Regions from separate parts of the Pseudoalteromonas sp. SR41-8 genome, predicted to be linked through region 2. Evidence: riboswitches for the same ligand, from Rfam matches in the RefSeq annotation. Region 2 holds a riboswitch; the other holds the start of a gene.
What was found. Region 2 has a riboswitch for lysine ahead of lysC (lysine-sensitive aspartokinase 3). Riboswitches for the same ligand answer to the same signal wherever they lie in the genome.
Positions count from the first base shown of each region.

Region 1: it holds a riboswitch for lysine, as region 2 does, so the genes downstream of both, dapA (4-hydroxy-tetrahydrodipicolinate synthase) here and lysC (lysine-sensitive aspartokinase 3) in region 2, are expected to answer to the same signal.

Region 1 covers NZ_JACJEE010000016.1:91,830-107,491, forward strand. The annotation lists gene H5162_RS12585 (alpha/beta fold hydrolase) at 1-226, shown strand, start outside; gene dtd (D-aminoacyl-tRNA deacylase) at 214-651, shown strand; gene H5162_RS12595 (spermidine synthase) at 665-1,354, opposite strand; gene H5162_RS12600 (bifunctional GNAT family N-acetyltransferase/hotdog fold thioesterase) at 1,572-2,465, shown strand; gene H5162_RS12605 (phospholipase A) at 2,520-3,560, opposite strand; gene H5162_RS12610 (succinylglutamate desuccinylase/aspartoacylase family protein) at 3,851-4,972, opposite strand; gene H5162_RS12615 (PLP-dependent decarboxylase) at 4,978-6,183, opposite strand; gene H5162_RS12620 (2,3,4,5-tetrahydropyridine-2,6-dicarboxylate N-succinyltransferase) at 6,183-6,923, opposite strand; gene dapA (4-hydroxy-tetrahydrodipicolinate synthase) at 6,939-7,823, opposite strand; lysine riboswitch at 7,956-8,149, opposite strand; gene H5162_RS12630 (DNA-3-methyladenine glycosylase I) at 8,340-9,041, shown strand; gene H5162_RS12635 (YdiU family protein) at 9,050-10,465, shown strand; gene H5162_RS12640 (OmpA family protein) at 10,933-11,997, shown strand; gene acnB (bifunctional aconitate hydratase 2/2-methylisocitrate dehydratase) at 12,275-14,872, shown strand; gene H5162_RS12650 (2OG-Fe dioxygenase family protein) at 15,262-15,662, shown strand, end outside.
Region 2 covers NZ_JACJEE010000013.1:32,194-49,821, forward strand. The annotation lists gene H5162_RS10695 (serine hydrolase) at 1-595, opposite strand, end outside; gene H5162_RS10700 (efflux RND transporter permease subunit) at 769-3,948, opposite strand; gene H5162_RS10705 (efflux RND transporter periplasmic adaptor subunit) at 3,952-5,124, opposite strand; gene H5162_RS10710 (YkgJ family cysteine cluster protein) at 5,251-5,514, shown strand; gene H5162_RS10715 (TonB-dependent siderophore receptor) at 5,559-7,415, opposite strand; gene H5162_RS10720 (peptide-methionine (S)-S-oxide reductase) at 7,619-8,131, shown strand; gene H5162_RS10725 (DUF4136 domain-containing protein) at 8,503-9,048, opposite strand; gene H5162_RS10730 (ATPase) at 9,218-11,995, opposite strand; gene H5162_RS10735 (condensin complex protein MksE) at 11,995-12,540, opposite strand; gene H5162_RS10740 (hypothetical protein) at 12,546-13,826, opposite strand; gene nhaD (sodium:proton antiporter NhaD) at 14,005-15,252, shown strand; lysine riboswitch at 15,367-15,538, shown strand; gene lysC (lysine-sensitive aspartokinase 3) at 15,616-17,019, shown strand; gene H5162_RS10755 (4'-phosphopantetheinyl transferase superfamily protein) at 16,996-17,628, opposite strand, start outside.

The DNA of each region.
Region 1 (15,662 bases), on a different contig from region 2:
ACACTATAAAAAAATTAGTAAAATTCCTACTTGGTTTATTCATGGCAGGCATGATTTAGTGTGTCGTTTTAATGCCGTACAGCATTTAGCTGAGCAACTCAACGCACAGTTACTTATTTTAGATGGTGTTGGGCATGGTGTTGATAGTAATGTATATTTAGCGGCAGTGCGGCGTGCAGCCGATCTTATGTGTATCAAATTATCGAGGAATAGATGCAAGGATTAATTCAGCGCGTAAAACACGCAAAAGTTGAAGTGGATGGTCAGGTAATTGGTCAAATTGAGCAGGGGCTTTTATTGTTGCTTGGGGTTGAAAAGCATGATGATCAACAAAGCACTGATAAGCTGCTACATAAAGTTAGTAATTACCGCGTATTTAGCGATGAAAACGACAAAATGAATTTAAGCCTGCAAGATATTCAAGGTGAGTTATTGGTGGTATCGCAATTTACTCTGGCGGCAGATACTAAAAAAGGCATGCGCCCAAGCTTTTCATCAGCAGCCACACCTGCACAGGCTAATGAGCTATACGAATACTTTGTTAGCCAAGCTCGAGTTATGGGTTTAAGCGTAGCAACAGGACAATTTGCTGCGGATATGCAAGTAAGTTTATGTAATGATGGGCCGGTGACATTTAATTTAACAGTGTAGTTAAGGCTAGCAGTTATTTTCTGATCACCACGATGTTGTTGGCATAACCTGGAATTTTTTCGATGCTAGGTATTTTACCAAAAGTGGTGATCAGTAAATGTTCTAACTGCTTTAATTGTGAATCATGCTGAGATAAAAAATTAATAAACAAATAGCCATTTTTAGTTAAAGCACAGCGCAGTTTTTCGTAAAAGCGGTGTTTGTATAAAAATAACGGCGCATCTAATTGGCTAAATAGGTCAAGAATGATCCAATCGTATTGTGGGCCATGCTCTAATACAGCTTCAGCATCAAAACAGCGTAAATTCGATGCATGCTCACCACCAAAAAAACGCTTATAGCAATGAATGATATTCGGATTTTTCTCTACAGAGAGTAGCTGACTATCAGGGTAGGTGTGTTGTAAGTAATTGCGGATAGCACCGCCACCTAAGCCCAGTTCAAGTACGGCGTTTGGCGCTGAGAGTGGTTGCCATAATTGCGCTAAATATTGTAAATGTGGAAACAGCAAATGGCTTGGGCTGCTTTTCTCGACCACTGACTGTAGTGTTTCGTTGATCAATAACCAACGTAACTGCTTATGTTGGCGTACCTGAATGCAATCGGCGCCATATTTGTGCCAATAGAGTAGTTGTCCGATACGGTGACAATCTTCGATAAAGCTGTGCTTTACTGCCCCGTTGTCTTCAAAAAAATGTTCCATAGTTACATCAGCATAGACGAGTCAATCTAAAGTGCCAATATGTCTATCAAGTTTTACAGGTAAAGCAGTTATTTTGCGTTGCTCACCAAAGTCGTATTCCAAGTTTTTATCAGATGGAGTATGGTAGTTTGCAAATAATAACTGACCGCATTTTTAGTTAGATAAACGCATCTTGAATTAACAAGCGTTTGCGGCCTTGGTAGCAACAGGAGTGATTATGTTTCAGGTGACAACACCACAAAGTAGCGAAGATTGGCAAGCGTATTATCAATTACGTTGGCAAGTATTGCGCGCACCTTGGAATGAACCGCGTGGTTCTGAGCAGGATGATTTAGAGCAAGATGCTGAGCATCGCTTTATTAAAAATAAAGAGGGGGCAGTGTTAGGTGTTGCACGACTGCATTTTAATAATCAACAACAAGCGCAAGTCCGTTATATGGCGGTTGCGGAAGGTAACCGTAATCAACACATCGGTAGTCGTTTATTGCATGAGCTTGAGAAAATGGCCTGGACTCAAGACGCCGATGAGTTGGTTTTATTCGCTCGTGAACGGGCATTAGAATTTTATAAGCGCCATGGTTATGAATTAAAAGAAAAGGCTCACTTAGCTTACGATGATGTACAACACTGGAAAATGGTGAAACAAAAACCGTCTGAGCCAGGCTGGTTCCGTCATCCTAATTGGACCCAAATTCTGCAAAATACATGGCGCGAATCTATTCCGATCAGCGATGCTATGGGCATTAAAGTTGAAAGTTACACTGATTGGCAATTTACCACCAGTGCAGATCTAAATGCGAACTTAAACTTGCATAACACTATGTTTGCTGGCTCTATTTATAGTTTAGCGACGTTAACCGGCTGGGGCGCAACTTATTTAGCACTCAAAGAAGCCGGGTTTGAAGGTAATATAGTGTTAGCCGATGCTAATATTAAATATTTAAAACCGCTTAATAACGACCCTCGTGGCAGCGTTGATTTAAGCGGTTGTAAAGGTAAATTAGCCGAGTTAGAGTCAGAAGGCAAAGCGAGCTATGTAGTGCCAGTGGAAATCTACGATGGTGAGTTACTGGTTGCTGAGTTTGAAGGTACATTTAAAATTATTAAGTAGTTAGAATTCAGAGCAAACAAAAAATAAGGCCAAGCAATTGCTTGGCCTTAACTTTTATAGTAAATCAGTTAACAATATACCCACACCAATACGTTCTATATCTGCGTTATAATCTATTAAGCTTTCACCGTAACCGTTAAAGTATTGGGCATAGCCTCGTAGTCGGCCCCATAACGGAAATGACCAATCCAGTTGAATTGCACCGCGGTTATCTGAATTTAAATTATTGCGGGTCATAAAGCTAAATTCATGATCATCTAGTCTATACGCGCCAGAAAATTCAAAGTAACCCATGTATTTATAGATATCTGGGTTATCGTCGCCTTTAGCCTGCATAGGATCTTCTTTTCTATCTTCTGGGATGCGGTACCAAGGTTTAAAACTAAATACAAAGCCATCATTTTCCCAAACGAAATTGGCATAAATACGATTCCAAGAACGAGAGTGAGGCTGGCTACGGCCATTCGATTGATGCACGAAACCAACCGCAATCGCCATTTCATCTCCCCAAAGAACATGCTCGGGGTCTAGATAATTAACCCAAAAGATCTCGGGTTCGTAATTAGTTTCACGAAATGGTGATGAAATATCGTCGTTATAAAACTGCCAAAATGATTGCAGTGTAAAACCAAAGTAAACAGCTTGGTCTTTATCTGCAAAATCATTGTATAACGGTACTTTGATTGATAACTGATATTTTATTTCTAAGTTATCAAGTGTTTCGCCTTCGTTGTTTTCTGATAGGTCATTAAGATTGTCAAAAGGTCTGGCATTTGGGTTGGATACATACGACAGCGGTAATATATAATTACGTTTATGTGGAGTGATCACATTTCGGTTTTTTTCACTGACCTGTTCACGGGCTTTGCGTTTATCTAGTACGGTGATCTGCTTACTTTCATCGAGAGAACTACATTTTTCACGTAATTGCGCTAGTGTCATTTCGGCTTTGCCGCCAATGGCTTCATTTAAAATACATTGCTTTACTAGCTCAAGATCATTGTCTTGTTCATTTGTTTTTTCAGCTTGTTCTGATTGTGCAAATGCGGTGTATGAAAGCAGTGTCGTCAGTAGGAACCCGTAGCGCCAAGTCATTATTCTTCCTTTGATAAAGCCAAATAGAGAGTAGCTGTTGTATGTTATTAGTAAATGATAATGGAGTGATTTTCAGTGCAAGAAAATAGCTGAAAATAGATTTTCATTATATTTTATTCAGTGCAGACTTTAACTGAATATCAGTGAATTGTTACTGAACTTAGTTGATTGTGGCGCTTTTTGCCCATAAATACAAAGAAAAAGCGGCCGAAGCCGCTTGTTCAATGCACTTTTTCCAATTGGATAGTCGTGCTCTCACGCAATGAGAAGGGTTGAGCTTGATATAAAAATTAAAGCTCAAATACGTTAGTAAAGAATTTATATAGTTCGGTGCCTTGGTTTACGCTTGCTGAAGCAAAATGCAAAATCGCGATGGCGTCACAATCAAGTGTTAGGGTTTGTAATGGTTGCTCTGCGAGGTAGCGCTCCATTCGCAATACTCTAGCAATCGGCTCGCCAGCTTTGATATGGCCGCCAAGTGGCGCTATATACTCAACCATGCCGCCCATAGGTGCATAGTAAGCAAGGTAATCATTTAAATCACAGCCGTAGCGCTTCATTACTTTTGGCTGATAGGGGGCATCAACGAATACCTGCTTATGATTTAGGTAACTTAAAATACTATTAGCATCATCAAGGGCCGCAGTTAAATCGATTTTTTCTTGGCTGCCGAGTTCGACCGTAAAAGCTTCAACTTGAACATTAAATTCACGCCCTTGTTGAGCTAATGCCTCGGTTAATTGCCACCATGGGCAAAAACTTGCTTCATCCATTGCTCCTGCAAAATCATTAGGGATGATTAATACATGAGGAATATTAAAGTAGTTGGCACTGGCCTTGGCATAATCTGGGCAATATAAATGCTGACTCGAAATGGGGCCTGTGTGTAAGTCGAGCACGATATCAGCTTGGTGTGCCAACTTTTGCAAGTTAAGTGCAATGCGTTTGCCTGTAGTTAGGCGATAAGCTGGACCGCTTAGTTGTTGGTCTACTTCATCAATCAGTGCGGCTTTAAACTCACTTTTTAAGGTTTGCTCATCGGCATCACTATATTGCTCAGCAAATTGGCTCGCGAGCTTACTATTGCAGTGATACATGCGGTTCCAGTTGGTGCCGGTGATTGGATCAAAACGACCAAGGGTGAATTCGCCCGATTTTTGATTGCAACCAATTGGGTTCGCGTAAGGCACCAGGGTGATATCGCCTTTGAGTTCAAGATGCTTAAGCTGCTCAAGTAATTGGTAAATAACCGCATTGCCTTGTACTTCTGCACCGTGCATATTAGCTTGCACATACACACTTGGCCCAGTGCCATCGCCTTTTAAACGATAGACAGGAATTGTGAGCGGTAGGCCGTTGGCAACTTCACCAACTACTATGTTTTCTTGGCTTATAGCTTTAGTCGTGCTCATCTCAATTACCTTAAGTAGTAGCTGGCATCTTCAGCTGTGCGAATACAGTTAAGCTCGCCATTTTGTAATGTGTATTCAGCGGCTAGCTCATGACATAAAAAATACGGCATACTTTCGGTAAAGCCGTACGCGCCACATTGGCTAAAGACCAGCCAGTCTTGTTCATTTAAATCACTAGGTAATTGGTGTTCACCTAAGCAATCAAGTGCTGTACATAATGGCCCATATAAGCTCATAGTTTGGTATGCAGCAGTTGAGTCTCGTAATAATCGTGCCGGGAAATCTTGGCTGGTGACTGCAGGGCGCAATAAATGATTAATACCGCCGCTTAAGATCACTTGTTGTTGGGCATAGTTAAGTTTTCGCTCAACGACAGGTGTTGCGTAATGACCGCATTCGCCCACAGCATAACGGCCAAGCTCCATCCAGAGTTCTTGTACGCCTGCGGCATTCTTAATGTCAGCTAATGCATCAATGAGCGCATCCCAACTTAAGGTTGGTGCATCAAGAGTGTAAGGAATACCTAAACCACCGCCTAAGTCGAGTACTTTTAAGTGAATACCTAAGTCGTTGGCAAGCTTTGTTAGCGGTGCAATCATTTGTGACCAAAGTTCAGCTAGCTTGTCGCTGCTGAGCATGTTGCCCCATTGAAAAATATGCAGGCCATCAAAGCTAAGCGCTGGGTAGTCGCTAGTATTTAGCGCTTGCCATTCATCGCAACCTAAACCAAATGGAGTAAGGCTATCGCCACCAAGTGGGTTTTTTTCTCCTTCAGGCCAGCGTAATTGCACTCGCAGTAATACCTGTAACTGGCAGTTTTGTAAGCTTGCTTGCTCGTTAAGCCAGCGTACTTGATTAAGGCTTTCGGCAACAAAGGTACGTACGCCGCGCGCAATAAAGTGTTTAATTTGTTTTGGGCTTTTGGCAGGCCCTGTATTGAGCACGCGCTCGCTGTTAATACCTTGTGCCAGAACTTGCTCAAGTTCGCCTTTACTTGCTACATCAAAGTTAAAACCCACGTTATCTAAGCTTTGAATGACTTTAGATAATGGATTAGCTTTTACGGCATACCACAGTTTTACCTCAGTTTGCGCCACTAATCGCGTTAAGTGTGCGTTTAATGTATCAAGGTCGTAAATAAAAAATGGTGTATCAAGCGTAGTTGATAGCTCATCAATGGCGGTTTTAACTGGCGTGCTCAAAAAGCTCATTAACGTAAAACCTCTTCAAGCAGCAATGATGCATCACTTTGTTCATCACGGTATTTTACAATTAATGCACACGACATACTTAATCCTTGCTCGCGGGCCCAAGTATTAGAAGCTGGACGAGAGCCTGGAATAACAATTGCGTATTCAGGAATAGGCTCGCCTTTAGCCAGCTGGCGCTCATTAACACAGTCATAAACTGGAATAGTTGCTGATAAGCGTACACCTGGTGCGAGCACCGCGCCTTTTTTCACTACTACGCCTTCAACAATCACGCAACCTGCACCGATGAATGCATCCTCTTCTACCACCACCGGGCTTGCACCAATAGGTTCAAGTACACCGCCTAGTTGTACTGCAGCGCTTAAATGTACATTTTTACCTACTTGCGCACACGACCCCACTAACGCGTGGCTATCAACCATAGTGCCTTCGTCGATAAACGCACCAATGTTTACATATGCTGGTGGCATAATAATCGTGCCCTTAGCAACGTGTGCGCCACGGCGAACGCTTGAGCCACCAGGTACCATACGCACTCCAGCATCGGCTGCAAAACCTTGTGGTGCTAAATTATGTTTATCAACAAAGCCACCTGGAAATTCGGTATTAGTGCCATTTTTAAACGCTTCTAAAATACCTTGTTTTACTGCAACGTTAGCATGCCATTGGCCGTTGTCGTCTTGTGTTGCTGCGCGCACTGCGCCCGATTCTAAATTATTTAGTAGTTCTAACCAGCTCATTATAAAAACCTGTATTTAATGCCAAGATAAAATGGTGTTGTTTGCGTTGTTAATACAATCAGTTTGCGTTAACTCAAGATGCGTCAAAGGTGGACGTAAGTACGGGCTGTTAATTCGCCCTTGTAAATGCATCAATACTTTGACGGGGATAGGGTTTGCGACAGCAAACAAGCTTTGAATGGCTTGTGACCAGTCGGCAAATAAATTGGGGTGTTGACCGCTGAGACTTCGTTTTACAAACTCATGGGTTTGCACAGGCCATGCATTAGCAGCCACAGAGACTAAACCTTTTGCGCCAGCCTGGGCAAAGTAAGGCATCAGTGCATCGTCACCGCTAAAAATAGCTAAATTAGGTGCGACTTTTCTAAAACCTTCAAATTTAGCAATGTCGCCACTGGCTTCTTTGAGTGCCCACAAGTTTTTATGGTCTTTTAAGTTGCTAATTACGGCCGATGGAATATCAACAGCACTGCGCCCTGGTACGTTATAAAGCATGCAAGGATGTTTACTGGTATTAAGTAAGCTTTCAAACCAATGTGTTTGGCCTACTACGCCGGGCTTAGCGTATAGGGGAGTGCCCAGTAAATAGCTATGAATGGGTAACTGATTACAGTATTCAACCCAGGCAATTTGTTGCTTTAGGTTTATACCGCCTACTGCAACCATCAGTGGTACTGTTGGCGTTAATTGGCACACGTGTTCAACAATCGCTTGTTGCTCTTTGAGTGTTAGTGCGAGGCCTTCGCCAGTGCTACCAAGTAATAAAATACCATTGTTAGCCACTTGCTGCTGTGCAACTAACTGATCAAGAGTGGCATAGTCGACTTCACCAGCGTCAGTAAATGGCGTGACGAGTGCCGTCCACAAAGGGTAGTCATTTAAATTGAAGTTATTGATCATCTCTCACGAACTTATAAGTGATTCGAGGAGTTAATAAGCTTTTATGATTGGAGCCACATTAACGTCGTTCGAACTAATAATTCGAAGAGCGAATGGGCTTAATATAATAGGGCGCTATGGCCTTATTACGCTAAGACCAGAAGCTCTCCACCAAATATTTTAACAGCCAAGCTGTTATTGGTGACAGTCGCTGGGATTCAACCCAGTCGCCCGAAGTAAAACTTCACAAAAAGTGTTACTTCTCGGCGTTAATTCCCCTCACGTATGATCACTGGAGTGTGTGCTCCTCACATACGTTACCTGAATAACGCACCTCTTCTAGCCCATGGTGTAAGTTTTATCGTTTAAAACTCACACCTTTAATAGGGGTAATGCGGAAGATTAAAGCATTTTAGCCGTCTAGGTGTCAAGGCTGGATATTTTTAAGTTTATTTTTAGCTGCAATGTGCTCCTGACATTTTTTTACAACGTAAATAGCGTTACAGTAAGCGTAATAACAAGCAGTGGTAGTGAGTAATGGAAAAATTTCAAGATATATATCAACGAGCGGCACAGCGAAAAGGTAGCGAAGTAATGTTACAGCACTTACTTGTTGCCCCTCAAAATGCAAAGCAATTAACTGCTTTACCTGATGATGCATGGCTTGAAGAGTTTACCCGCAAAATTTTTCAAAGTGGTTTTTATTGGTCAGTGATCAACAATAAATGGCCAGGTTTTCGGGAAGTATTTTGGGATTTTAGTGTGGCTAAATTATTAATGATGCCGCCAGATATGCTTGAGCAAAAAGCCACCGATGAGCGAATCGTTCGTAACTTTAAAAAAGTGCAAACGATCCCAGAAAATGCGTATATGATCCATGAAGTGGCAAGTGAACATGGCAGTTTTAGTCAGTTTATTGCAGATTGGCCGAGCGACGATATTATTGGTTTGTGGGGGTATTTAAAAAAGCATGGTGCGCGTTTAGGTGGTAACACCGGCCCTTATGCATTGCGAACCTTAGGGAAAGACACTTTTTTATTCTCGCGTGATGTAGAAAGTTATCTCCGTGCTCATAAGATAATTGATAGCGGTTTACAAACTAAAAAGTCACTTACCAGCGCTCAACATTTTTTTAATGAATTGCAGCAACAAAGCGGATTAAGCCTTCAAGAGCTCAGTTTGTTAGTTGCATACAGCGTGGGCGATAATCGCGTTGGCATACAAACAACCCAAGCCTAAGGAATACTATGAAATTAGTTGCTCGTTACACCCAGATTGCTGATGATTTTGCTGTGGCTGATCAGCCAAGTGCTGTTATTGCTCCAAACTTACTGCTGTGGAACGATACGTTAGCTAGGCAGCTTAATATTGAGGTTGCCACATCAGAACGTGCGGTAATTTTTTCTGGTAATCTTAATAACAGCGATGTTGCTGCTGTGGCATTAGGTTACTCAGGGCATCAATTTGGACATTTTTCACCGCGTTTAGGTGATGGGCGAGCACATTTATTAGGGGCTGTCACTGATCAGCAGCAACAGCTTTGGGACATTCAACTCAAAGGTTCTGGTGCTACGCCATTTTCACGTGGAGGTGATGGCCGTTGCGCAATCGGTCCTGCGGTACGTGAATATATAATGAGTGAGGCAATGCACGGGCTTGGCATACCGACGACACGTTGTTTGGCAGTTGTTGCCAGTGGTGAAACAGTTTACCGTCAACCACCACAACAAGGAGCCATTGTTACCCGCGTTGCTAGTAGTCATATACGTGTCGGTTCGTTTCAGTATTTAGCTGCGCAAGGTGATGTTACTGGTTTAAAAACTTTAGCTGATTTAGCTATTGAGCGTCATTATCCTGAGATAAAGTCTACGGGCTCTGCGCGTTATTTGGCATTTTTAAGTGCGGTAATTGAAAAGCAAGTTAGCCTGATTGTTAGCTGGATGCGCGTTGGTTTTATTCATGGAGTAATGAATACTGATAATACGCTCGTCAGTGGTGAGACCATCGATTATGGCCCTTGTGCAATGATGAATCAGTTTGATTTTGATACTGTATTTAGTTCTATTGATCGCCAAGGCCGCTATGCTTTTGGCAATCAACCTAATATTGCTAATTGGAATTGTGCACGTTTAGCTGAAAGTTTAATTCCTTTAATTAGCGATGACGAAGAGCAGGCTGTTGAGCTACTAAGCCCATTAATAAATGGTTTTGCTGAGCAGTTTCATCAAGCTTTTACACAGATGTGGGCGAAAAAGTTGGGCTTTGATGGTCATCAAGATGGTGATGCTGAATTAGTATCCGAGTTATTAACTTTACTGAAAACTCATCAGCTTGATTACACCAATACTTTTGACTCCTTAACAGAATCACTGCAAGGTCAGACTGCTATTCCGAGTGACTTGGCTGGTTGGTCTATTAAGTGGTTAGCCAGAACAAATACGCAAAGCTATCAGCTGATGCGCCAAGCCAACCCACGCTTGATCCCGCGTAATCATATCGTTGAAAGCATAATACAGCAGTATGAAAGTACTGGTGAAAGCAGCATGTTAGATGAATATTTAACGGCCTTGAGGTCGCCTTACCAATTGTTGGCAAGCCCTGCATTTTGGTACTCACCGCCTGTCGATATGGACACTAATTACCAAACATTTTGTGGTACATAATAACAGCATCAATTATTGTTATTTGTCGCTGTTCGTAAATTGAACGGATACGAACGAATTGATGCTACTTATTCATCCAGATCTTTAGTTAAAAGCTGTTATTTATTAAGAATTATAAGAAATAAATATGCTTAGCTACTTGTTGATTTAAAATTAACCAATATAATGCATCCATTAACTTCAGCATTTAAATTTTTAAAGCCAAATATATTGGAAACGTTGTTTCTGAAATAGTAGTGATAGCAATTACAATGCTGACAATCGATGTATGTGTAAGTTAGGTAAAGTCTTTTATCTGAACTATAATGTAGAGCGCTTTATTCTAATAAATATTTAAATTGCAAAATATATGCATTTAAACGTTTTTGTTAAGTAATGATTAACTAAAGATGCGGTACTCTGTAATCAAACTTATTGAGCTAGGGTTTCTTAGCTACAATTTTAATTGTGAAAATGGGAAGGAAACAATGAAATTAAAATCACTTACTATTGCTTTAGCACTAGCTGCAACTAGCGCTTCAAGCTTCGCGGCTGAAAAAGAAGGTTTCTTTATCGGTGCTTTTGGCGATTATTACGATGCTTCATGGGAAAATGTCCGTGGTAGCGCAGGTACTAACGTTGATGATTCAACTGGTTGGGGTGCGGAAATTGGTTATCGTTTTAACGATTACTGGAGCGCGCGCTTAGAATATGCTGATATGGATTTTGACATTTCAAATGTAAATCCTGCTATGAACGCAACAAGCATGGACGGCGATCGTTTAGGTATTGATGGTCTTTATCACATCAACGGCGGCCCTTTCTATGGTATTTTCGGTCTTAAACAAATCGATATTACAGAAAACCTAACTTTTGCTAATGTGGGTGCTGGTTACCAACATTATTTCACTGATAATTTCGCATTTAATGCTGAAACATCTATTTACCAAGGCCTTGACCGTGGTTACACAGATGTAGGTGCTAAACTTGGCCTTAGCTATTTATTTGGTAAGCAAAGTTCAGCAGCTGAGCCAGTTAAAGCTGCTCCAGCTCCAGCTACAGTAGTACCTGTAGCGGTTGCTCCTGTTGATAGCGATGGTGATAACATCCCTGATGCAGATGACCAATGTGCAAACACACCAATGACAGATGCTGTTGATGGAACAGGTTGTACTCTATATGAAGACCGTGAAGTAACTAAGAGCTTGTTAGTAACATTCCCTAACAATGCGTCGGTTGTTGCTGGCAAATATGACAGCGGTATTGAAAAAGTTGCAGGCTTCTTAAAAGAGCACACAGATACAACAGTATTACTTGAAGGTCATTCTTCTGCTGTTGGTAAAGCAGATTACAACAAGTGGTTATCTAAAAAGCGTGCTGATGCAGTTGCTGCTAAGCTAATTGCTGATGGCATTGCTGCAGATCGTATTACTACTGTTGGTCTAGGCGAAGAGCGTCTTAAAAATACAGACAACACACCTGCTGCACACGCGGAAAACCGTCGTGTAGAAGCACACATTAAGTCAATTGAACGCGTGAAAGTTGAGCGTTAATAGCATTTGATTTATTAAAAACCCGGCAATATGCTGGGTTTTTTTATGCCTAATAAAATAGTAATGATTCGCAGTTAATTAACATTCATGTGAATGGTGTTTTCCTTTTTGACTATTCATAGTATTTATAGTGAGTATAAAATTTTGCTTGATTGCATGGACTTTCATCTATATTTAAAAGCTTTATAATTAATCATCAGAATACTATAAGTATTGAGTAATTTTTCGCGAGAACGCGTATTACTGAATACTTTCACGTCACCAAGAGGGCAATATTGTGCTAGAAGATTATCGTAAACACGTAGAAGAACGTGCCGCGTTAGGTATCGTACCAGCGCCATTGGATGCTCAGCAAACGGCTGATCTTATCGAGCTAGTTAAAACACCACCTGCAGGTGAAGAAGAGTTTATTTTAGACTTATTAGTAAATCGCGTGCCGCCAGGTGTGGATGACGCAGCTTACATCAAAGCTGGTTTTTTAGCCGCAGTTGCTAAAGGTGAGGCAACTTCACCACTAATTTCAAAAGAAAAAGCAGCTGAACTATTAGGCACAATGCTTGGCGGTTACAACATCGCCCCCATGATTGAGCTACTTGACGAAGAAGCGCTTGCGCCAATCGTTGTTAAAGGTCTTGCAAATACGTTATTAATGTTTGATGCATTTTATGACGTTGAAGAAAAAGCAAAAGCGGGTAATGAATACGCTAAGCAAATTATTGAATCTTGGGCTGCTGCAGAATGGTTTACCAATAAACCTGCGGTTGCTGAAAAAATCTCAGTTACGGTATTCAAAGTAACTGGCGAAACAAATACTGATGATTTATCACCAGCGCCAGACGCATGGTCACGTCCTGATATTCCATTGCATGCTTTAGCAATGCTAAAAATTGAGCGTGACGGTATTACACCTGATAAAGCTGGTGAAGTTGGCCCAATTACACAACTTGAAGAATTAAAAACGAAAGGCTTACCACTTGCCTACGTAGGTGATGTTGTTGGTACTGGCTCTTCTCGTAAGTCAGCAACTAACTCTGTACTTTGGTTTATGGGCGATGATATCCCGTTTGTACCAAACAAGCGTGTTGGCGGTGTATGTTTAGGTAATAAAATTGCGCCAATCTTCTTCAACACAATGGAAGATTCAGGCGCATTACCAATCGAATTAAATGTTGATGAACTTAACATGGGTGAGCAAATCGATATCTTCCCTTACGAAGGTGTTGTTAAGCGTCACGGTACTGATGAAATTATTTCTACTTTTGAACTTAAATCTGAGGTAATTTTAGATGAAGTTCGTGCTGGTGGTCGTATCCCACTAATCATTGGTCGTGGTTTAACTGACAAAGCGCGTACATCTCTTGGCTTGGGTGCAACTGATGTATTTAAAGTACCAACAGCAACAGAAGTTTCTGATAAAGGCTTCACACTAGCGCAAAAAATGGTTGGTAAAGCATGTAACGTTGCAGGTATTCGCCCTGGTCAATACTGTGAGCCTAAAATGACTACTGTTGGTTCGCAAGATACAACCGGTCCTATGACGCGTGATGAACTTAAAGATTTAGCGTGTTTAGGTTTCTCTGCAGATTTAACAATGCAGTCTTTCTGTCATACATCAGCTTACCCTAAACCTATTGATGTAAATACTCACCATACGCTTCCTGATTTCATCATGAACCGTGGCGGTGTTTCGCTTCGCCCAGGTGACGGTATTATCCACTCATGGTTAAACCGTATGTTATTACCAGATACCGTCGGTACTGGTGGTGATTCACATACACGTTTCCCATTAGGTATTTCATTCCCAGCGGGGTCGGGTGCAGTAGCATTCGCAGCAGCAACCGGTGTAATGCCACTTGATATGCCTGAATCAATTTTAGTCCGTTTTAAAGGCGAAATGCAGCCTGGTATCACATTACGTGACCTAGTACATGCAATCCCTTACTACGGTATTAAGCAAGGCTTATTAACCGTTGAGAAAAAAGGAAAAATTAACGAATTCTCTGGTCGAGTACTAGAAATTGAAGGCGTTGAGCACCTAACTGTTGAGCAAGCATTTGAATTATCTGATGCATCTGCAGAGCGTTCGGCGGCAGGTTGTACTGTTAAGTTATCTAAAGAATCTATTTCTGAATACCTAGAATCAAACATTGTTATGCTGAAGTGGATGATCTCTGAAGGTTACGGTGATGTACGTACGATTGAACGTCGTGTTACGGCAATGCAAGAGTGGTTAGCTAACCCAGAACTTATGGAAGCTGATAAAGACGCTGAGTACGCTCATATAGTTGATATCGATTTAGCCGAAATTAAAGAGCCAGTTCTTTGTGCACCAAATGATCCAGATGATGCGCGTCTTCTTTCTGATGTTGCAGGCGAGAAAATTGATGAAGTATTCATCGGCTCTTGTATGACTAACATTGGTCACTTCCGTGCTGCTGGTAAGTTGCTTGATGGCTTTAAAGGTCAATTACCGACTCAGCTTTGGGTTGCTCCACCAACTAAGATGGATAAAGACCAACTTACAGAAGAAGGTTATTACGGTATTTTTGGTCGTGTTGGCGCACGTATCGAAACTCCAGGTTGTTCACTATGTATGGGTAACCAAGCACGTGTTGCAGATCAAGCAACAGTTGTGTCTACCTCTACACGTAACTTCCCGAACCGTTTAGGTAATGGTGCAAACGTATTTTTAGCTTCATCTGAACTTGCTGCAATCGCTGCAATTTTAGGTAGATTACCAACATCTGCTGAGTATCAAGAATATGCTGCGAAGATCAATGCAACAGCATCAGATACATACCGTTACTTGAACTTCCATCGCATGCCTGCTTACACTAAAAAAGCAGACAACGTGATTATTCAACAAGCTGTTTAATTTTAACTCGTTTGTATATGACAGCCTGCTTAGCAGGCTTTTTTATTAGGGATGCTGAAATATTATTCGTATTTAGTTGAACATTAAGAATGTGGCGCTACAACCTACCTTACCAGCCTGCGACTAAGTTGAACTTGTAGTTGAAGATTGAAAAATAAATATGAGGTTAGTTGGACTCTTTAAGTGTTTTTGTTATTGATGTTTATAAATAGAAATTCCATTGGTCATTTTGTTGTTAGATTAAAATTTCATTATGATGATATTTTAGATCTTAAAATTCTACTTTAACCTTACTTTAATCAAGTAAAGACGCAAAAAATCCCCTCTAATTGCATTAAAATCCCTTCATTATTTATGAGTTAATCCTCTTATTTTTAGGCGAGATTTTTATGACAGCATTAAACAACCAGAACCTATTACAACTTCGCTTTGTAAACCAAGCTCATATTGAGGCTGTTAAGCCATCGTTTGCTAATCTTCCGGCTAACCCGTATGCCGACGGTGCGTTTCGTAAACGCCGCTATTCAGTAATTAAAGTGCAAAATGATGAACTTGTTTTACAAGCCACAAAAGCATTTGTACAAGATGATTCAATCAATACTTTCCAAGGTAATGTTGAGCGCACTTACGAAAATTTAGAGCCGAGTTTATTGGCAAGCGAAGGGATGAAAAGTATCGTCAATGAGTTTCGTGCCATTACCGGTATTAGCGAAGAGCGTGATATTGAAATTCATCAATTTCGTATGCTTGCTATTGAAAGTGATACGCCGCCTGCGCCAGAAGGTATTCA
Region 2 (17,628 bases):
AACGTTGTTGAGTGACTTTTTCAATCACGGCGCCCAAAATAAAGTAGCCTGAATTGCTATAGCGAAATTGCGTGCCAGGCTCAAACAATAAATCATCAGTACACAGTAATTTTATAAATTCATCTACACTGTAAGGGTTGCGACTGTATTCACTTCTGAAGGTCTTCGTTTGAGTATAATTACTAAGTCCTGATGTATGATTAAGTATCTGCCTAATGGTGATTTTATTACCTATATCTTGGCGATAGTCGGGTAGGTAAGTAGCAAGGGGAGCATCAAGCTGTATTTTATTCTGCTGCGCTAACTGTAAAATAAGCAACGCAGTGAATTGCTTGGTAATTGAGCCTATTCGAAATTTAGTCTCGGCAGTATTTTTGATGTCCCATTCAAAATTGGCGTAGCCATAACTTTTTTCAAAAATAACCTTACCTTGCTTGGCGACCAGTACGTTGCCATTGAATTGTTTGAAACCATGAAATTGTTCAATAAATGCATCCATTTCTTTCGCGTGTTCGCCTGCAATTGCAGTGTGTGAGAGCAGTAGTAGAGCTGTGATAAAAATAGTGTGGTAAAACATATTCGAGGTGAGTTTCATGAGCTTCCTTGGTTTTTTAGTTTGTTTTATGTACTCCTTTTACCGTGGATAAAATACAAAGTAAATTATTATCGTGTTGATTTTATGTGAATAAATTATATTTCATTGTTATTATAAGCATAAAAAAGCCCGAACTGTATACAGCTCAGGCTAGTTGGTTGGGATATCAAATTTTATAAAGGTGAGCGGTTTATTATAGTATTCACTTTGCTATGAATTGATTCACCATCTACCAGCGCTTCTTTTCCACGCCATTTACGAATTAATCGTTTAGCATCTTCTAGTGCGACATATTGACATGGGATCAGGATCAGCGTGATCACCGTGGCAAATAACACACCAAAGGCCAATGATACTGCCATTGGGATGACAATTTTAGCTTGTAAGCTGGTTTCCATAATAATCGGTAACACGCCAATAAAGGTAGTGATTGAGGTGAGCATAATCGCTCTAAAACGACGTGCACCAGCTTGCATTACTGCGTCTTTTATTGCTACGCCATCAGCACGTGCTTTATTAACAAAGTCCACCATTACTAATGAATCGTTCACAACAACACCGGCTACAGCAATGATCCCGAAAATTGATAAGCCACTCATTGTCATGCCTAAAATCATATGGCCAAACATGGCACCAATAACCCCAAATGGGATCACTGACATAATAATCAATGGTTGTGAGTATGAGCGTAGTGGGATTGCCAATAACGCGAAGATAATCATCATTGAAAGAGCAAAATCACGCACTTGCTCAGCAACGCTATCCATTTCTTCTTGAATACGTCCAGCAACACTACTTTGTACACCTGGGTAGTTTTTCAGTAGTGCCGGTAAGTACTCATCACGTATTTCTTCTGCAATGGCAAAAGGTTCAACTTGGTCGGTATCAACTGCTGCCCATACGTTAACAGTACGCTTTGAGTTTTCGCGGCGAATACGGTTTACACCATCAACCAGTTTTACATCGGCAATTTCAGCCAAAGGTACTTCTGCGCCACTAGGTGTAATGATACGAGCACTGGCGATATCGCTGATCGAGTTACGTGCTTCTTCAGGGTAGCGGATCATTACTTTCACTTCTTCGCCGTCACGTAGAATACGCTGTGCTTCAAGGCCGTAGTAACTAAAGCTGACTTGTGAGGCAACATCGGCAAGGGTTAAACCCATGCTGTACGCCAGTGGTTTTAAGTCAAGCTGTACTTCATCTGTAGCGCTTTGCATTGAGTCATTTACATCACCCACACCTTCCATGGTGTTGAGTTTTTCTTTAAGTTTTGCTGCTACTTCTTTTAGTTGTTTGGCATCCTTTCCTTCTAGGCGGAAGCTTACATCACCGTCGTCTCGACCACCATTCATAATACTGTCTTGAATGGTTAGTGTTTTCACGCCCGGTAAAGGAGGCATTTGTTCACGCCATAGTGCGCTCAATGCAAAGGTATCGATAGGGCGTAACTCAGGATCAATTAATACTGCCATGATACTGGCATTGGTACGTCCGCGTAAGCTAACTGAAAGATCGCGTACCATAGCTGTGCCATATTGCTCTTTAAGTTGTTTATCAACATTGATAATAACTTGCTCTATTTTTTGCGCAGTTTCTAGGGTTGCTTGTTCAGACGATGCTAAGTTCATTTCAACTGAAATACGTGGAAAGTCATGAGGAATTTTAGGGTTCGCTACGAACTTCACTAAACCACCGGCAAACATCCCAGCACTGACAATTAATACACAAATAAAACCAATAATTACGGTATAACGATAATGAATACAATGGCCAATAAATGGCGTGTAATAGTTATCAACAAACCGTTTTAAACCGCCATCCATCACTTTACGGAGGCGATGTAATGGGTTTTTCGGATTTGGTTCTCGGTGTTTCATTGCTGCTATGTGGGCTGGTAAAATAAGTTTTGATTCAATCAGAGAGAAAATCAAACACAGAATAATAACCCCGCCAATGGCTTTTGAAAACGCAGCACCAGGGCCACTTGCTAAAGTTTGCGGTAAAAAAGCGGCGATGGTAGTTAATACACCGAAGGTGGCAGGCATTGCGACGCGTTTAACACCACGTACTACGTTATCAAGAGAGTGGCCATGCTTTTCAATTTCAGCACTGGCTGATTCACCTACGACGATGGCGTCATCAACCACAATACCTAGCACTAATATAAAGGCAAATAGTGATGCTAAGTTGATGGTGACATCTAAAAAGCCCATCGGCATCATTAAAAATGCGCCAAGGAATGACACAGGTAAACCCATCATCACCCAAAATGCTAAGCGTAGGGGTAAAAATAGCGCAAGTACTACCATAACCAATAGACCACCCCACACCATATTGTCGATCATCATGTCTAATCGACCCTCTAGGTAGTAGGTTAAATCGACAATCGGCGTGAGTTTAACACCCGCTGGAAGTTGACCTGCTTTATCATTAAGGTACTGCTTAAGAACTTTTGCAACTTTGGTAATATCTTGATCTTTTGAGGCATTTACTTCAAACGACAAGGAATTTTTACCATTGTATTTAGAGTATTGTAAGCCTTCTGCAAAGCCATCGTTAATGGTTGCTACATCGCCTAAATACACTTGTGCACCATCAGGTAGTAATATCAATGGCAGTTTGGCAAATTCATCACCTCGGTAAGCTTGTTTTTCAACCCGCATCGAAATATAGCCGTTTTCAGAGCGAATCTGACCTGCAGACATATTGGCTGAAAAAGCACGCACTGCATTCGCAATGTCTCTAAAAGTTAAACCATACTCACGAAGTTTATCAGGGCTAACTTCAATACCAATTTCATAATCAAGGCCACCATTAAATTCAACTAAGTTAATTTGTGGCAGTGCTTGCAGTTCGTCTTTGATATTGTTGCCAAGTTCTTTGAGCTGATAATTGCTCATGTCACCGTATAAGGCGAGGATCATTACTTCTTGCTCAAACTTATCATGGCGCACAATAGGACGCTCCATGTCTGCAGGGAAGGTGTTGATTGCATCAACCTGCATTTTTACTTCATCGAGCACTTCTTTAGTATCATATTTTTCTTCAATTTCGATCCACGCTTGAGAATAACCGCGGTTTGAATAAGTAATCTTCCGTTTAATACCCTCTAGGCCTTCGAGAGCTTCTTCTACCTTGATGGTGATGCCTTCTTCTACTTCTTGTGGGGCAGCACCTGGGTAGACAGCTTGGACGCTGATCCAGTTATTTTCAAATTGTGGGAACATTTGTTTGCGAATAGAAAACGCGGTTAAAATACCACCCACTAAAATAAAAATCATTAATAGGTTTGCTGCAACAGGGTTGCGAGCAAACCAGGCAATTAAGCCTTTTTCGCTATGGATGGTCATGCTCTATTCCTCTTTCAGTGCAAGTTGAGTTGCAGCTGCAGGTTTATCAGAGTCATTTAGCTTTACTTGCATGCCTTCGGTTGGGAAATCTAAAGCCGAGGTGATCAATTGCTCACCATCATTTAAGCCTTGTGAAGCGATGACCATGCCATTTTGCTCTCTAATAATATTAAGAGGTTTGAACGAAAGAGTTAAATCATCATTCATTACCACTATTTTACCGTTTTTCACTAAGTGATGAGGAACGATAATCGCATTATCAAGCTCGCGGCCAGAAATGGTCGCATTGATATAAGAGCCAAAGCGCAGCGGTTGCTCACTGGCATAAGGTGTATTTACTTGCGCCACTAAATAGCTCATACGACTTTTTTGATCAATAACACCTTCGCTGCGGACAATTTTTGCCTGCCAAGTAGTTGGCTTACCAGCATAGTCTGCACTGAGTGTTACATTCGCGCCGATACCGCTATCGATTAGGTATTGTAATTCTTTATCTGCCACAGGAAGGCGAATTTCAGCCACTAAGGTTGAACTGAGAGCGCCAAATTGGCTTCCAGGATTAACTACGCTGCCTAAACTAATTGCACGTTCAGAAATAATCGCATCATAAGGCGCTTTTATATATGTGCGCTCTAAATTACGTTTTGCGCGTTTTTCAGACGCCTGTGCTGCACGGTAACGCGCTAGTTTTTCGGCTAATTGTGGTTTGCGTAAATATAATTGAGATGGGATCATTTGATTTGAATCGTCTTTTATTCGATCCCACTCTGCTTGTGCTACATGAGCTTGCGCTCGCTCAATTTCTAGATCAGAGCTGGCTTGCGCCATGCCTGCTTGGGCTTCAATTAACGCAGCTTCATAATCATTTGGATCTATTCGTGCTAGAATATCGCCTTGTTTGACAAATCCACCTTGCACAAATTGCTCAGAGACAAATACCACTTGACCGCTTACTTGCGCAACCAGTGGGGTGTGATCTTTTGCTTTTACTACACCATACGATTTTACGTCTAGCGTAATTGCATCAAGGTGAACTGCGCTAACTGATACCAGAGGGCGTGTATCTTGTGCTGGCTTTTCTTCTGGCGGTTGTTTCATTGCTGAAAACGCAACCGCAAGACCTACACCGGCGACTAATACGGCAATAGGTAGAATTATTTGTTTTTTAGTAGCCACAGGGCTTTCCTCATAATTAGGTGACACAGCAATTATAATGAATAAAGTGTTTACAAGGCGTATTAAGATGTAACAAGTCATTACACAGTTAACAAATTAGCGAAATAGATTACAAAAGGGGCAAAGATGAATACATCACCAATGGCGTGTCGACTCGGGTGTGGGGCTTGTTGTATCGCACCAAGTATTAGCTCACCGATTCCGGGGATGCCTAATGGCAAAAAAGCAGGAGAGCGCTGCATTCAGTTAGATAACAACAATTTATGTAAGTTATTTGGTGATGAAAGGCGGCCAAAAGTATGCAGTGATTTTAGTGCGACGATTGATGTGTGTGGAACAACGAATGCGCAAGCGCTGCAATTAATTACCGAGCTTGAACAAATGACATAAAAAAACCGCATCTTAAAAATGCGGTTTTTATACATATTTTTTATTTACCAGCTATAAGTTGCAGTTAGTGTGTATTGCTCACCGCGCCCAGGTGTGCCTGGAATTTCCTCAAACGATTCATCCCAAAGGTTATCTGCTGCTAAAGTAATAAAGAAGTTTTGCAGTATCGGTGGCGTTACTTTTAACGTCAGCTGAGTAAACAAGGCTTCATCATCAGAGCGTCGCAGCGCATTTTTATGCTGTTTACGCCATTCATTATCAATCCGAAACTCTAATATATCCGTCGGGCTCCATACAGCACCAAGAGTTAAACGGTGATCAGGGAAGTTTAAGGCATAAAAGCTTGCATCGACGTCTGGCGAGCCATAGGTTTCTGATTTATGGAGGTAGGTGTAACTGGCTATAATTTCAGTATTTTCAAATTGCTTAGTGGCTAAAAATTCAAGGCCAGCGGTATCAATATCAACCGGTTCGGCAAAACGCGCTGAGGTTGAATCAAAGCTAAATGTCCAGTCAGTTAAGTTATTATCTTGGCGGTAAAAAATAGCCGAATTAAGCTGCCAACTTTGTTGTTCTAGTAATAAACCCAGTTCTAAGTTTTTGGTGGTTTCACGCTCAAGGCTATAATTACTTCTAAACAATCCACCAGTGTCATTGCCACCAATAGCAGTATAACCTGCAACTTGACTGGCCTCAGCGTAGGATAAATAAAATGTCCGCTCAGTGGCGTTACTATTAATTGTATTGAATGTGATATCACCTATCAGCGACAATTGTGAGTCATCGCGGTTGGTATCATCGAAGGCTGCGCCTAAACGCACTGTTAGCTGCTGATTGTTCTCAAGAGCCATAGTGTATTCTGGCAATACACTGATTTTATAATAGTTACGCGAAGTAAAGTTATTCTCAAGCGTGGTTGATTCAATGGAATCTTCAATAAATTGTGCTGAGTAGTTTAGTGAGAACACATCGTTTTGAGCATGTCGCCCAGAGATGGCGAATGATTTAACTTCTGTTTCGTGAAAAGCTTGAAACGCGCTTGGGTTTTCACGAGAGTAAATATAATGGTCGTTATTTTTTCGATAATAAGCTAATACTTCAAACTCACTGTTTGTTGCATAACTTTGTTTATGGTTAAGCATTAACAGTTGCGTTTCTAAGTCTTCTGTTTCATTCACGCCAAATGGGGTATAGAGGTTCGGCCAGCCAAAAAATTTCTCTTGTGAGCCAAAAAATAAATCAGTTTGTGAATCTGCACTCGTTAATTGCACACGAGCTGTAGCGCGATTAAAATCATGATCGCCAAAATCAATTGAGCCATCGCTTTGTGAATGAGAATATTCCCCTTCAAAACCTAGGCGCCAATCGGCGATTGTATCTAAAGGGATACTTTTACCAGCATGAACACTCTGTAAATTAAAGTCGTTAGTGCCGACACCTACAGATACACTGCCACCAGTGGTAATTGGCTTCCAACCAAACGACACAGTACCTACTGAGCTATTTACACCGTAAAGTGCATTATCAGCACCGGTCAATACACTTGCGCCAGTGAGCATTTGTGGTGCAATAGGAATTTCTGCAAAATAATGGCCTGATTGCGGATCGAGTAAGGTAGCACTGCCGACTCTAAAACCGGTGTTTTCAAAGATACCGCCACGAATAGTAACATCAGCTTGTGCTTCTGCCATGTTACGCGATTGCAAATCAACACGAGGGTCATACTCTAAATTTGATATAGGTGAGTCAAAGGTACCCACAGGTAACGTATTTGCTGTAGGTGATACCTCGATTGTTATTTGCTCAATGGTTGTCGATTCTTCAGAGTCATCTGCCGCATAAGCAACATTTGATATGCTGGCAAGTACTAAGGGTATGATAAGGTGCGAGGTACGGTTCATGTTGTTTTTCTCATATTCTTTATGTGCGATTGCGCTATAAATTAAAGTCGTAACACTTTTTTATAGCGTGATAAAATAGCAAAATTAAACAGTCACGATTTTTGGCGCTATTGTACATTAATTCGAAAAAACTGCATTTGATAATCATTCTTAAAATGAAAGCATTACACTGTCTTTGCTTGTTAAATATATTAGGTCCCTCTATGAATGAAAAACAACCAGCTAACTTTTATGCTCGCCAGCAAACTATTTATTTTGCGGGAGGGTGTTTGTGGGGCGTGCAAGAGTTTATGAAGCACTTACCCGGAGTAGTTATTACAGAAGCAGGGCGGGCTAATGGTACAAGTGATAATACACAAAGTGAGTACGATGGTTATGCAGAGTGTGTCAAAGTCATTTTTGATACTGATGCTGTTACGGTTAATAAACTAATTGATTATTTCTTTGAAATTATTGACCCATACAGTATTAATAAGCAAGGTGATGATGTGGGTGAAAAATACCGCACGGCTATTTATAGTGAAGAGCAAAGTCACTTAACGTTAGCAAGCGATTATATCAGCCAACGAGATGATGCCGACAAAATAGCTGTACAGGTTAAACCGCTAACAAATTATGTCCCCAGTGATGCTGAGCACCAAGACCGACTAACTAATCATCCAGATGATTACTGCCATATACCGCTAGATTTACTGCATAAATATAAAAAAGACTAGGGCGTGTAGACCTTTCGTGGTTGATTTTGCTGCAGTATGTTTGGTATTTAGGCAAGGCAAAGGCTATGTAGTGTGGTTGTTCCAATGAATAGGCGATTACGCAGCATAAAGGCCAAATACGCTCTGCATGAAAGATTTTGACAAGGGGGAATTGACTCTTTGTCACTTACATTGATGTAAGTAAAGGGCGTGAGCAAGACGCCGTAACCTTGCTCGATTTTTACTTATTCTTACATGGATGTAAGCTAGTTGAATAACCTAGGAGCAGTTATCGATCCCGCTCGATTACAAATCTCGCGCCGCGATTAAATTGCCCCTAGATTGAACAAATTTTAATTCTGAAAGTTCTATACGCCCTTAATAATTTAGCTCTATTTTAGTTTTTCTGGTGGAAAACCACTTAAAATTGTTGCAACGGCTTCTTGTACTGCTTTGTTACGCTCTTCAGGTGTTTGTTTCTTCTGAAGGCGACCTTCACGAGCACCACGCCAAACAAGCTGGTTAGAGGCACGGTCAACAACATCAATCACTAAAGTGCCCACATCATATTCATGGGTTGTTGTTTGCGTGTTATAACCCATGCCCCAGTAGTTCCAACGTGCACCGTAACCTACATTAAATGTATCAACGTCAACTTTAGTATCAACAGAGGCATGATAGTTAATTAATACATCTGCTGATGCTTCATCGGCAGGTGTCATACCGTTTGCTTGTAATTGTGCATTTACCGCTTCACGCACACGTTTTTCCATCAATGGACTGATTTGATAGTTACCAGCGTCAGCCAAGGTCGCTTGTGGAAACCAAGCAAATGTTTTGTAGTTACCAAAGTCCACAGATTTGTCGTAGTCAATATCAGGCGTTTTTGCACACGCTGCTAGTAGTAATACAGCAGCTGCAATTAGTATATTTTTCATGGAGTTTGCTCCTTGGCAAATTTAATTACTATTCGTTTGATAACATAACATAGAATTAATTCAAGGAAATGTTATTTTTTACCTGTAATTTGTGTACAAAGTAGATGTTGATCAGTCTAGTCGTCCTTGACTGAATGATGCATTAATTTACACAAACGTGGCTATTGTCTTATTCATGCTCTACTTCTATCCAATCCTTTTCATCTACCCAGTTCTGGGCGCCGTCTTTAACGGAGCGAATTGGCACAATATAATCACAGCTAATTTGTGGTTTCACCGAGGCAAATATTGGCACAAAGCCAAAGCTGAGTGCGGTTTCTATAATTGCTTTTTGATTTTGCGGATCGATATCGGCCGCTTCATCAATATAAATCGGGATGCGGTATAAGTTTTGCTCTTGGTCGCTTAATAAGTAGCGGATAAACAACATGCCGCATAATAATTTTATGGTGATACGCGTACCGTTTGAGCCAGCCGAATCAATTTTTTCAAAATGCTCGGTTTCGCCTGCACGGTTTACTACTTCAAAGCGAATATCAAATAAGTCAGTAAGGGTTAAACCGGCTTTATCAGAGGCAAGTTTAATTAAGTGATCTTTTGCTTCGTTGACAGCACTTTCACTGTAGGGTTCTTGGCTGAGTAAATCCAGCGTATCACCTTGTTCAAACTGATTTGAGGTACTGATGATGGTATCAATACTATCAACCAACATTTTGCGTGGTATCACGTTAATTTTAAATGCTTGTAAGTTTGAAATACGATGCTGACTAATGCCTTTATTGAAGCTGTTCATTTCACGGCGCAGTCTGTCTAAATCTTCACGCAGTCCCTTAATCGTCGCGGCTACTTCTGTGAGTGCAACTCGGGCTTGGCGTTCAACCGCATCACGTTCGTTATCAATATTATGGAACGCGGCAATCAATTTCTGGTATTTACTAAACTCGTCATTTTCGTTATCAAATTTGGTAATACCGGCATTGTAAATATGCAAATAGGTATTACGAACGTTGATATCAAAATTACGCAGCTCTTGGCAATCTTTATTAAAGTGATGAACTAAGTCACTGAGATTATCAAAGTCAATTTGCACATCAATCATATACGGGGTGACTTTACCGCTATATAAATCCAGCGTGTGGTCAATTCGTTCAGATTTCACTTGGCGAAGGCGCTCGGCTTGGCGTGAAATTAAATCTTTTTTCGATTTAATAATCGAGCGTCGATCACTAATTGAACCGCTGTTATTTTGAATATCTTGTAAGTAGCTATCAACTTGCTCGCGTTCAGCCAATAATTGCTCTTTTAAGAGTGTTTGTGCATCAATAGATTGCAGCATAACCTGGAATTGTTCAAAGCGTTTAAGTGCGCTTTCTGCTGCCATGAGTTCATCGTATAAGGCATCTTTTTCTTTTTGTTTGTCGGCCACATTTGCGGCCACATCACGCTGTTGCTTAAATTCATTGAGTGACTGTTCAAGAGCGTTGAGTTGCGCAGTAAGTTGCTCTTTATTTTCACCGCTTTGCATCTGCACCGGTGAGAGTTTTTTCAGCTTGATGGTCGCGCCTGGCAGGGTGAGCACGCCGCCTTTCACGTTATCTGATAATTGCTCTAAAAATGCACCAAAGGCATCTTCGTCAGTGATATCTATATCACCATTACTGGTGGTGGCAAATGACAGAATGTCAGGGTTTAGAATACGCGAGATCTCTTCAACTTCTTTAAGTGATAAATCCTCGCGCATACGGGTAAATAAATTAAACTCAAGATTTTTAAGCTGTAGCTTTAAGCTTTTGATCTGCTTTTGTGTTTCACTAATACGGTAATCAAGAGTATGCAGGCTTTGCCCTTGTGCACTGTTGATAGAATGCGATAGTGACTCGTAATCTTGCTTTAATTGACCAAGGCTTACTTTTAAGGTTGCCATGTTAACCAATTCAAATTCAGATTTTAGAGCACCAAAGTCTAAAAACCATTGCTCTATTTGTGTTTGCCTGCGTTCAATATCGCGCGATTGTTGTACATAAAGTTGTTGTTTTTGCTCAAACTCGTGCTTTTCGTGTTCAATGTCTTCAAGGGCAACATTAAGCTCGCTCAATTGCGCCTCTTGGTAGCTATCAAAATCGATTAATGCTTGGTCAATTTTGGGGGCGTATGCGGCTAATTTACCTTTGAGTACGGTTTGGTTTTCAAGCATAGATTTAAGGGCGCTGATAGGCTCTTGCATCGACTCGAGTGCTTTTAGCTCACGTTTTGCGCGGTTTACTTTATCAAAGGAGCGACGCCATACTTCATAAAAATCGACCTTTGAGTTTGACATGTGGCGTTCAAATACGCGTAACATAAAGCGCTTTACGTCGGCAGCGCCTAATTTATGCAGGTTCAAAATACGGCGGAAAATTTCTTTATAAATTGCCGAATCTTGCACGTTGTTAAGCGGGATCATCTTTAAGTTAATGTCGCCATCAAATGGCGTGGCACCACCCGTTAATAGTGCGTTGAGCTCTTGCGCTTTAAGCTCGATAGGGTTAAAGCCTTGCTCTTTTAAATGATTAAACAGCTTAGTGAACTTAATAATGGTTTTACCTTGAGTATACTGCTCAAGATCAAGCTTGCCTTGGTAACAAAAAAACTGATGTGCGTAACCGGCAATTTTACCAAGCCCAGCTACACCAATCACCACCGGGCCATGGGGCAGGTCGGCTTCGAGTAAAATATAGGATTGATCTGACGAAAAATAAAATTTACGAGTTTCGTCTAAATCATGACCGTCCCATTCTGTTAGGCGTAAATCATTAATAAGCGGAAATTGCAGAGCATTGATCACCGAGCTTTTACCGGTGTTATTTGGTGCACAAATTGAGCTGCTTTTATCAAGCGGGATCACACATTTGGCATAACCGGCGGTGTTTAATAATGCCAGCTTACTGAGGCCGTATAGGTTTTTCATTATTCGTCCTCTCCAATATAGGTTTCTTCGTTTACTTCCATTAAGGCATCAATATAACGGTAGATAGGTGCTTGCAGCATAAAGCCGCCTTCTACTTCACGGGCAAGGCCAAGTCGTATCATGCGTAAGTACACGTCTTTACGTAGGTCTGATCCTGAAAAAATTTCGAGTTGATCAAATAAGTGCTTGTTCATTTGCACTAAAGTTTGCATCAGTTCTAAATCATTCACTTCATCAAATAAGGCACGCATTGGGTCTTTACCTGAGTTTGCATAGTGCTCAATTAAGATATAAATGGTTAAGGCAATCGCGCGGGAAATTTTCCCCATATTGGGTGTACTTTCATCACTGGCAAAGTAATAAAAACCACGGCTGTCATGTTGTAAATCGTGGCCAAGGGCGCTGAATAATGCGCGGTAATGATCAATTTGTTGATCAAGCTCTTGCCACATTACGGTGTCTTGTTCGCTAATGTGATAGCCGGTGACTAATTTTTTATTAATTGCTTGTAGATGACTAAGTTCATCTAAATTTATCTGTGTCATAACGGTTACTCATCCACTGTTGGTGTTTGCTGAAGGTCAACAGGCTTAGAATTAAAAGGGAAAAGAGAAAAATGTTGCCCGGCAATTTTCACGCGCATTTTTTCATCACTTTGATTGATTTCAATATCGGTGTCACTTACCAGCTTTTGATATAAAAACAGCATTTCGTCGGCTTCAAGGTCTGGGTAGCTTTGCTCTAAAAAGGTCAATAATGGTTGTGGCTTTTTACGTTTAGCATTGAAGCGTTTTTTAAAGTTTGCTTTAACATTATTGTAATCTGGAATATTTGGCGTAACAAAAGCAGGCACATCTTGTTGATCAGGAAGTTCGTATTCACTGTGTTCAAACTCAACAAGTGCAGCCATATAAGCGACCATATGGCGCTGTTGCCCCAATGAGAATCGCTGCGTGTCAGAGACAAAATGTGGTTGTACGGCGCTGAGCATATTATCAACGCCATTTTTACGTACTAAACCAAGTACTTTAGCTGCTTGACGAGTGATCATATTATTACGGCGCAACTCTTCACGCAGTGGCATTAGCATATCGGCACTTTTACGCAGGCTTTCGCGACCAACTAAATGCATTTCTAAAATTCGGGTACGTAATCGTTCAAGCATGCGTTTATCTTGATAAGCTTTACCGCTGCGTTCAATATATTCAATTTGCGTACTGATTTGTGTTTCGATGGTATTAAAACAAGCATGAAAATCGCCACGAATATCAACCATTTCAAGCATTGGTTCAATGTATTCATCAAACGCTTCAATCACCGCTTGATAACGCTTTTGTAATGATTGCACCGCATTATTAGCTTTTGCTTGTTCTACAATATTTAAAATGGCATTTTCGTTGTGGGCAAATAATTTCATTATTTTACGCACCCGATCATCCATAATGCGGCTAAAACGGCGCATCTCGTCGTAGTCTTCAATACTACCGGCATTGTCTAAACGGTTACCCAAACGGGCTAAATCTTCAACCAGCACGCTAATTTCTTGCGCCAAGCCTAAATGTTCTTCCTGCAATAAAAAAGTGGCAAAATCTGCAATTGCACGGTTAATTTCAAGTTGTGACGATTTAGCCAAGGGAATAATAATATCTTGGTTTAGAAGGCGGTTGGTTTCTTTGTAAATGCGCTCATTTGACCACGTAGGTTGTTTTTGTTTGATCGCATTTTGCACGTCTTTTAGGCTGAAATCAGCCATTTTAAAACGTTTAAATAGCAGCTCTAACATTCCCCAGTGCTCTGTTAGGGTATTTAGCAACTTTTTAGCTGGGATCATAAAACTCCAAAAATCCTAATTTATCTTGTAAAGCCGGCTTGTTAGGCCTCAGCGATTAGTCGTAGAAAAGCAAATTGACAATAGTTTTACACATTCTTTGGTGCTAGACTGCGCGCCGTGTCGTCCTGCGGCTCATAACATACAATTTTTACATTTTTATAAAGGTTGTTCAAACACCATGGTAACTGCAATTATCCTAACCCTGATAACGCTAGCATTCGTGCTCATCGTTATAGAGGATATTATCCATGTAAACAAGGCCAAAACCACGCTTTTCTTTGGTACTTTATGCTGGATTATCTTATTTATCTCGCCGCTTCACGGGCAAAGCCCCGAAAACGTACAACATCAACTTGACCACAATATTTTAGAGATTGCCACACTCTGGTTGTTTTTAATGGCTGCAATGACCTTTGTAGCCTATTTGAACTCCAAAGGTTTTATCCAAAATATTGTGCATAAGATAATGCCCAGTGCTATTAGCGAACGCAAACTGATGTTTTTGATTGGCGGGTTCTCCTTCTTATTTTCGTCGATTTCAGACAATATCACAGCCACATTAATTTCCCTTGCGGTGGTGATGTCGTTAAAACTCGATCCGAAAAAGCTAATTAAATACGCTACGCTTATCATCTTTAGTGTGAACTCGGGCGGAGTGTCGTTAATTACCGGTGATGTTACTACCTTGATGATTTTCCTTGATGACAAAGTTACCATTGGTCACTTGCTATTGTTGGTTGTGCCTGCGTTATTTAGCGTGGCGCTATTGGCCATTATGCTGTCATTTGGACTCAACGGCCAAGTTGAGTTTACCAAACAAGAGGACCGTCGCATTGAGAAAACAGATATCACTATTGCAGTGATTTTCTTATCAACGATTGTCGGGACATTAACGTTAAGCGTGCTTTATCATGTGCCGCCTTTGTTAACTTTCTTATTTGGTTTGTCGTTGATGTTTTTAGTAGCGCAATTTTTAATGCGCAAAAAAGATGTGAATAAAAAAATCATCGATTATATTCGCGAAATAGAATACGACACCTTGCTGTTCTTCGTTGGCGTATTATTACTTGTAGGCGCTCTGAAAGAAGTCGGTATGCTCAGTAAGTTCACTCATCTTTACGAGTTAATGCCAGCACAATACGCTAATTATTTAATGGGTATATTATCAGCTGCGGTTGACAACGTACCACTAACGGCTGCGTTACTTAAAGCTGAAATAGTGATGAGTCCACAACAATGGTTGTCGTTTACGTATGCAACTGGAGTGGGTGGGTCCATGCTTATTATTGGCTCGGCTGCCGGTATTATCGCTATGAGTAAAGTAAAAGCGCTTACCTTCATGAGTTATTTACGTATGTCGGTGTATTTATTAATCGCTTATACAATTGGTTATATGGGATCGTATTTAGCAGGTAGTTTTATTTAATTGCTTTTATTATTTAAAACAACTTGACAGCTAGACGTCTAAACGATAACTTTCAAAGCCCGCTTAATAGCGGGTTTTGTTATTTAATTGCTAATAATTTACGTAATTAATCTAACATTCAGAAGAGGTGCGGTACTTAGGTACTTAATGTTAGGCGACGTATGCCTGTAATCATTAAGGAGGGAAGTACTCGCCGAGGAAAGCAACTGGACGTCACAGTGGCTTTTCGGTTTATGGGGCTGAATCCTCAAAACTGTCACCAATTAGGTGGAGAGCTTCTGGCAGTGGACTTTTCTTATCGAGCACCCCCTTGCCAAGTTCTTCTTGTTTTATCGTGGTATGAATGCCACAAAAGGAGACGACATGAATACCCAATTAGCTGCAACTAACTTGCAACAGTCAGCACAAAATCAAAAATCAGACTACGTAGTCGCAAAGTTCGGTGGCACCAGTGTGGCTAACTTTGAAGCGATGAGCCGTTGCAGTGAAATTATTGTAGCCGATAACAACGTACGAGTAGTGGCCGTAAGTGCCAGCGCAGGAGTGACTAATCACCTTGTGACCTTATGTAAAAAAGATTTATCAGCAGATGAGCGCAATGAGAACATTGCTGGCGTTATTGCTATTCAAGAAGCTATTTTAAATGAGCTGTCATTGGATGCTGATTTAGCTCATGGCTTTGATGAAACCATTAAAGCTTTTAAGTCACTTGCCAGTGAGCCACTAAAATCAAAGCAACAACATGATGAGTTATTGAGCTTTGGTGAGCGTTTATCATCCTATTTATTTACTCAGGTACTGCGTTTAAATGGCTTAAATGCGGTGCGTTTTGATGTGCGACAGGTATTAAAAACCGACAGCCAATTTTCTAAAGCAACCCCAGATGTAGCTGCAACAGCAATGGCCGCAAAAGAGCATTTAATTCCGTTATTAGCTGAACAGGTTATTGTAACTCAAGGCTTTATAGGCAGTGACGCGCATGGTCAAACTACCACACTTGGTCGTGGTGGTTCAGATTATAGTGCGGCATTACTGGCCGAAGCTATAAACGCTAAGAGCGTGCACATTTGGACTGATGTAGTGGGCATTTTTAGCACCGATCCGCGCTTATGTGCTAAGGCTACGCCGATTGCGCGTTTAAGTTTTGATGAAGCGGCCGAAATGGCTACCTTTGGGGCGAAAGTATTACATCCGGCAACTATCTTACCTGCGAGCCGCAGCCATATTAGTGTGTTTGTTGGTTCTAGCCGTGAGCCTGAACGTGGTGGTACCTGGATCGAACGTGAGAAATCACAAATCCCCGGAATTCGTGCTGTCACGCAGCGTAAAAATCAAATATTGTTAACCTTAAAAAGCCCCGAAATGCTTTTGGCTAGTGGTTTTTTAGCTCACGTGTTTACAATTTTAAGTGAGTTTAATATCTCGGTTGATTTGGTAACTACCTCAGAGATAAGTGTTGCAATTACTTTAGATAATGCGCCAAATGCCTCGCGTCCTGAGCTTGATCAAGAATGCCTTGATAAGTTAGCGGAGTTTTGCCACGTGTCGGTTGAGAACAACTTAACCTTAGTGGCATTAATTGGTTCACAAATTCAATTACGTCAGCAAGAAATTAACTTAATGAATGTATTAAGCGATTTTAATATTCGCTTAATTTGTCATGGCGCAAGTAAACATAACCTGTGCTTTTTAGTGGAGCAGAGCGAGTCAGACTTTGTTGTGCAAGCGATCCACAGCCGTTTATTAGAAGTTCAAAACGCCGCGTAATTGGGCGGTAGAATTTACCACAGAGCACTGCCAGTCAGTGCTCTTGTCACTTACCACACTGATATCAAACTCATGATATTGACAACTCAGCGCTGTTAAATTTGCTCGCTCAAGTTCAGTAAATACATTGGGGCTGAGTAATTTTGCAATTGGTTGGCTGGTGGCTTTGGCAAGTGCTTCTTTTAAGGTCCATATTCTAAAAAATCGTTCTGCACTTTGCTGATCTTGCGTTATTAAATTTACCTCATCAAGATGATAAAAATGCTTAGCGAGCTTTGCAAATGGACGCTTCAGGTTTATTTTTTCAATATCAAAACCAAATTCAATTCGTTCTACATTTAATGCAGCACCCACAAAACCATTAGAGTGGGATAAACAACTACGCAATACAGTGTCACTGTCAGTTATATGTAGCAGTAATTTACTGCTTTGCTGGTCAAATTCAGAGCTAATATGGTTATTTGCTAGCTCACGAAATTGTGGCATCGTTTGCTTTACCAAATACTTAAGCAGTAGCCGAGTGGCTAAATATTCTTGCTTGGCTTTGTAACTTTTTCTACGGGTTATAACCGTCAGTTCAAATGGGCTTAATAGTGCGTTTAAATCAAA